Regions from separate parts of the Amycolatopsis sp. NPDC049252 genome, predicted to be linked through region 2. Evidence: riboswitches for the same ligand, from Rfam matches in the RefSeq annotation. Region 2 holds a riboswitch; the other holds the start of a gene.
What was found. A riboswitch is a leader RNA that binds a small molecule or an ion and turns the genes downstream of it on or off. The one in region 2 is predicted to bind thiamine pyrophosphate.
Positions count from the first base shown of each region.

Region 1 (3,200 bases), on a different contig from region 2:
GGTGGAGGTCGACGTCGCGGACGGCGGGCTCATCGTGTTCGCCGACGAAGGGCGCCTGTCCGGGCTCGAATACTGGAGCGTGGGCGACGAGACCCCGGCCGAGTTCCCGCCGCCCGAGGACATCCGGGTAGTGACGGCACCACGTGAGGGACCCGGCGTTCTGCCACCCTCGGAGTCGTGAGCGTCTACGTCATCTCCGAGGTCGAAATCCTCGACGAAGTGCACGGACAGCGGTACCGCGAACTCGCCCAGGAATCGATCGCCCGGTACGACGGGCGCTACGTCGTCCGGGGCGCGGCGCCCGCGGTCCTCGAAGGCACTTTCGACGAACGCCAGCGTGTGGTCGTCGTCGAGTTCCCCGACCGGAAGACCGCCGAACGCTGGTACGCCTCCGCCGAGTACGCCGAGGCACTGGAGCTCAGTAAGACCGCGCTGCGGCGGCGGTTGCTGCTCGTCGACGGCGTGGCCTAACGTCGGCTTGGTGGAGCCGCTGACCGCTGATCTCTTCGCGCCGCAATGCCCGTCCGCCGAAACGCCGTTCCGGATCGGGGACAAGTGGGGCGGGATGGTGGTCATCTGCCTGAAGGACGGGCCACGCCGCTTCTCCGAGCTGCGGGTGCCGCTTCGAAACGTCAGTCCGAAGGTGCTCACCGAGACGCTGCGGTCCCTGGAGCGCGACGGGATGATCACCCGCAAGTCCTACGACGAGAACCCGCCGCGCGTCGAGTACGCGCTGACCGACCTGGGCCGGACGCTGTTCGAGCCCATGGAACGCTGCCGCGAATGGGCCGAGGAGTACCTGCCGAGCCTGCTCGAAGCCCGGCAGGCCTACGACCGGGCGGACTAGCCGAGGAGGCCCATCAGCGCGATCGCGATCAGGACGACCGCGGGCGCGAGGGCGTTGATCCAGGCGCGCTGGGTGGCGGTCAGGGCGGCGGTGGCGGGGGTGCTGTTCATGGCGATTTCCCTACGGGCGGGCCGATGCTTCCGCGGGTTCAGCGCGTTGACCATGCCGAGTGTTAACAGCTGTGACGAAGCTCACCCGATCATGCTGCTGACCAGCGGAAACGGCACTCAGCCGTCCGAGTGACGGTGGCTGCGGACGGTGAACCAGAGCACCCCGCCGGCCGCCGCCACCATCGTCGCGAATGCCACTGTGCCGACCACGATCGCCTGCGTCATTTCTGCCTCTCGAGTCCGAAGTCCTTTACCGAGAGACGCCGAACGCGGGCTTTCGTGCACTCAGAGTAGCCGGGATCACAGTCCGTCGAGGGTCTCGTTGATCTGCTTGGCCAGCGCGAAGTCCTTCTCCGTCAGGCCACCGGCCGAATGCGTGCTGAGGTGGAAGGTCAGCGTGCGCCAGCGGATGTCGATGTCCGGGTGGTGGTCGGCGGCCTCGGCCAGCACCGCGACGCGGTCCACCACCTCGATCGCCTTCGGGAAGCTCGGGAGCTCCACCTCGCGCCGGATGACCTTGCCCGTGCGGACCCAGCCGTGGAGCAGGGCCCGGTCGGCTTCGTCGTCGCTCAAGATTTCCGTCATGCCTCCATCGTCCAACGTCCTGGACTACGCTGCACGGTTGCCACGGGAGTCCGGTGAGCCGGGCTGAGAGGCGGGGTGACCCGCGACCGTTAGCACCTGATCCCGGATCATGCCGGCGAAGGGAGGGCTTTCCCTCCTCGTCCGGCGAAGTGCAGGAGGGTAGATGAAACGCAGTGCTGTTCGCGCCGCGACGGCCATCACCGTCGTCGGCGTCGTCACAGCGGCGTGCTCGCTGTCGGACGGTTCCGGTGACGCGAAGCAGACGCCCACCGTCACCCTCGTGACGCACGACTCCTTCCTGGCGCCGCAGGAGGTGCTCGACGCCTTCCAGCAGCAGTCGGGCATCAAGATCTCCGTGCTCAAGCAGGGCGACGCCGGTTCGCTGACCAACAAGCTCGTGCTGACCAAGGCGAACCCGGTCGGCGACGTCGCGTACGGCGTCGACTCGACCTTCGCCTCGCGTGCGCTCGCCGAGGGCGTCTTCGAGCCCTACACCAGCCCGGAGGCCGACCGCGGGCCGCAGCGCTACGCCGTCGACCCGGAGCACCGGCTGTCCGCGGTCGACGTCGGTGACGTCTGCGTCAACGTCGACACGAACTACTTCACCGCCAAGGGGATCCCGGCGCCGGAGTCGTACGACGACCTGGCCGACCCGAAGTACAAGGACCTGCTGGTCGCCGAGGACCCGGCGACGGCGTCACCCGGGCTCGCTTTCCTGCTCGGCACGGTGGCCAAGTACGGCGAAGCCGGCTGGAAGGACTACTGGACTAAGCTGAAGGCCAACGGGCTCAAGGTGGTCAGCGGCTGGGAAGAGGCCTACACGAAGGACTTCTCGGGCTCGTCCGGCAAGGGGCCGCGGCCGATCGTCGTGTCGTACGCGTCGTCGCCGGCCGCCGAGGTCGGTGACGACGGGAAGCCACGGACGAAGGCGCTGCTCGACACCTGCTACCGACAGGTCGAGTACGCCGGGGTGCTGGCCGGCGGCAAGCAGGAGGAGAACGCGCGCAAGGTCGTCGACTTCCTGCTCTCGCAGCAGTTCCAGGCGACCGTGGCGGCCAACATGTACGTCTACCCGACGCGCCAGGGGGTCGACCTGCCGGCGGGCTGGGCGCAGGTCGCGCCGCTGCCGCAGAAACCGCAGGCGCTGACCCCGGACCAGGTGCAGGCCGGGCGTGAGAAGTGGATCGGCGAATGGCGCACGCTCGTGCAGTGACATCCGGGCCTCCGCCCCGGTCCGGGGGCTCCGCCACCCGGAGCCCCCGAAAAGCAGCAGTCGTAACCCCACCTCGGACGGCTCGCGGCCTCGGCCTGGCATTGCTCGGCGTGGCGCCGATCGGTTTCCTGGTGGTGTTCTTCGCCTGGCCGGTGCTGGCGATCATCGGCCGCGGGTTCGCCGCGGGCGGGCTCGACATCGTGCTGGGCGAGGCGCAGACGTGGCAGCTGGCCGCCTTCACGGTGGCCACCGCGGCCGGCTCGACGGTCGTCGCGGTGCTGGCCGGGCTGCCGGTGGCGTTCCTGCTGGCGCGGGTGAAATTGCCGGGCGTCGGCCTGGTCCGGACGCTCGTGCTGGTGCCGTTCGTGCTGCCGACCGTCGTGGTCGGGCTGGCGTTCCGCGCGCTGTGGCCGGACGGCGGGGTGCTGCCGATCGTGCTGGCCAA
Region 1 is NZ_JBICSQ010000025.1:83,505-86,704, forward strand. It holds gene ACGFMK_RS25475 (hypothetical protein) at 1-181, shown strand, start outside; gene ACGFMK_RS25480 (DUF1330 domain-containing protein) at 178-471, shown strand; gene ACGFMK_RS25485 (winged helix-turn-helix transcriptional regulator) at 479-847, shown strand; gene ACGFMK_RS25490 (4a-hydroxytetrahydrobiopterin dehydratase) at 1,258-1,542, opposite strand; TPP riboswitch at 1,575-1,684, shown strand; gene ACGFMK_RS25495 (thiamine ABC transporter substrate binding subunit) at 1,706-2,755, shown strand; gene ACGFMK_RS25500 (ABC transporter permease) at 2,866-3,200, shown strand, end outside.
Region 1: it holds a riboswitch for thiamine pyrophosphate, as region 2 does, so the genes downstream of both, ACGFMK_RS25495 (thiamine ABC transporter substrate binding subunit) here and thiC (phosphomethylpyrimidine synthase ThiC) in region 2, are expected to answer to the same signal.

Region 2 (3,200 bases):
TCGCGAGCTTGAACGTCTTCGCGAGCTGGGTGCCGCCGTCGGACGCGCCCGCGTAACCGACGCTCGTGCGCGTGAAGCCGGGCTTGGCGGTGAGGGCGGCGGCGTTGGTGGCGTCCGACGCGGTGAGCGCGTCCCCCTTGCGCGCGGCCGAGTCGTCGGAGCCGTCGTTGGTCAGGTCCGGGTCGGCGACCGCGTAGAGCTGGTACGGCCGGCCGGTGAGCGACTGGAAGTCGACGTCCACCAGCACGGTCGTCGCGGCCGGGTCGGTGACGTAGGTCTTGCGCAGCCGCCACCGGTGCTGGTCATCGGTGATGGTCTGCTCGTAGGTGAGGCTGTCGTCGTCGGTCCGCCGGACCTGCTGCGACTTGGTCGTGTTGCCGGCGACGGCGAAGCTGCGCCCGTCGGTGACGACGAAGTCCATCGAGCGGACGCTGGGCGTGGACAGGTCCGGGTAGTAGACCTCGGACAGCTGGCCGCCCTGGAGCGTGAACCAGACGTTGCTGCCGCGATCGTGGGCCGTGCCGAAGCCGGTCTTGTTCGCGGGTAGCCAGCTGGGATGGACGCCGGGCGCGCCGGGAGCCTCCCCCTGCGCCGCCGCGGTCGCCGGTATCAGGCCGGTGACCAGCAGCCCGGCAAGGGCCGAGACCATGAGTTTGCGCATATCAACCCCACAGTGATGTCGCCTCTGCACCGTTACAGAAGCGACAGGCAGTGTCTCGCCGATCCTTCACCGGCGCATGGTCCGAATCGGTGAACCACTGACCGTCACTGGTCCGGGGTTCTCGACCAGCGAACGGACTTCCCGCGGTAACCGGCGCACACTTGAAGTATCTGCAACGGTGTAATCGAGGTACTTCATGGACGAGGCGATGGACGCCTATTCGCGCGCGGTCAGCACGGTCGCCAAGACCGTCACCCCGCACGTCGCCGGGGTTCAGCTCGGGCGCGGCAGCGGCTCCGCGGTCGTCTTCGCCGACGACGGTTACCTGCTGACGAACGCGCACGTCGTCGACGGCGAACGACAAGGCGTCGCGACCTTCGCCGACGGCAGCGAGGCACGCTTCGACGTCGTCGGTGCCGATCCGCTGTCCGACCTCGCCGTGCTGCGGGCGCGTGACGAGACGCCGTCCGCCGCCGTGCTCGGGGACGCCGACAACCTGGTCGTCGGGCAGCTCGTCGTCGCGATCGGCAGCCCGCTCGGCTTCTCCGGCTCGGTCACCGCGGGGGTCGTCAGCGCGCTCGGCCGGGCGCTCCCGGTGCGCCACGGCCGCGCCGGCCGGGTGATCGAGGACGTCATCCAGACCGACGCCGCGCTCAACCCGGGCAACTCCGGCGGCGCGCTCGCCGACTCCGCCGGCCGCGTCGTCGGGGTCAACACCGCGGTCGCCGGGGTCGGGCTCGGGCTCGCCGTGCCGATCAACTCGACGACGCGGCGGATCATCAACACCCTCGTCGTCGAAGGCCGGGTGCGGCGCGCGTACCTCGGCGTTGTCGGCGTGCCCGCGCCACTGCCCGACGACATCGCCGAGCGGACCGGGCAGGAGGCCGGGCTGCGGGTGCGCGAAGTGGTCTCCGGCGGGCCCGCCGAGCGCGCCGGGCTGCGGGCGGGCGACCTCGTGCTGACCGTCGGCCGCACCCGCGTCTCGGACGCGCAGGGCATCCAGCGGCAGCTGTTCGCCGAAGTGATCGGCACCCCGCTGCCGATCACCGTGCTGCGCAACGGAGCCATGGTCGACGTCTACGCCACACCCGCCGAACTGGTCGGGTGAGGTGACCGGACTTGAGTCTCACGCCCCGGCGTGGCATGGTCGGTGGCACAACACCACAACGCGGGAGCTCGCGCCATGGCGGGCTGAGAGGGTGACTGGGGATTTGTCCCAGGTGTCACCGACCGCATGAACCTGACCGGGTAATGCCGGCGTAGGGAGTGAAAGTCGTTGACAACGCTGGAGAACAAGCACGTCTCCGTCACCACGGGTCCGATCACCGGATCGCACAAGGTGTACCACCAGACCGAATCCGGACTGCGTGTTCCCGCCCGCCGGATCGACCTCTCCAACGGGGAACACTTCGACGTCTACGACACTTCGGGCCCGTACACGGATCCGGAAGCCACCATCGACGTCCACAGTGGACTGCACCGGCTGCGGGCCGGCTGGGCCGACGGCCGGGAGCACAACACGCAGCTCGGCTGGGCCAAACAAGGCGTCGTCACCAGGGAAATGGAGTACATCGCGGCGCGCGAGCGCGTCGAACCGGAGTTCGTGCGCGCCGAGGTCGCGAGCGGCCGCGCGGTGATCCCGGTCAACCGCAGGCACCCCGAGTCCGAGCCAATGATCATCGGCAAGAACTTCCTGGTGAAGATCAACGCCAACATGGGCAACTCGGCCGTCTGGTCGTCGGTCGAGGAAGAGGTCGACAAGATGGTGTGGGCCACCCGCTGGGGTGCCGACACCATCATGGACCTCTCCACCGGCAAGCGGATCCACGAGACGCGCGAGTGGATCATCCGCAACTCGCCGGTGCCGGTCGGCACCGTGCCGATCTACCAGGCGCTCGAAAAGGTCGACGGAGAACCGGAAAAGCTGTCGTGGGAGGTCTACCGCGACACCATCGTCGAGCAGTGCGAGCAAGGTGTCGACTACGTCACCGTGCACGCCGGCGTGCTGCTGCGCTACATCCCGCTGACCGCGCGGCGCGTCACCGGCATCGTCAGCCGCGGCGGCTCGATCATGGCCGCGTGGTGCCTCGCGCACCACCAGGAGTCCTTTTTGTACACCCACTTCGAGGAACTCTGCGAGCTGCTGCGCCAGTACGACGTCACGTTCTCCCTGGGCGACGGCCTGCGGCCGGGCTCGATCGCCGACGCCAACGACCGCGCGCAGTTCGCCGAGCTGGAGACCCTTGGTGAGCTGACCCACATCGCGCGCTCGCACGACGTCCAGGTGATGATCGAAGGCCCTGGCCACGTGCCGATGCACAAGATCAAGGAGAACGTCGAGCTCGAAGAACGGCTCTGCGGCGAGGCACCGTTCTACACCCTCGGTCCGCTCACGACGGACATCGCGCCGGCCTACGACCACATCACCTCGGCCATCGGCGCGGCGCAGATCGGCTGGTACGGCACGGCGATGCTGTGTTACGTCACGCCGAAGGAGCACCTGGGCCTGCCGAACCGCGACGACGTCAAGACCGGCGTG
Region 2 is NZ_JBICSQ010000001.1:404,104-407,303, forward strand. It holds gene ACGFMK_RS02010 (glycoside hydrolase family 15 protein) at 1-661, opposite strand, end outside; gene ACGFMK_RS02015 (S1C family serine protease) at 858-1,769, shown strand; TPP riboswitch at 1,820-1,944, shown strand; gene thiC (phosphomethylpyrimidine synthase ThiC) at 1,938-3,200, shown strand, end outside.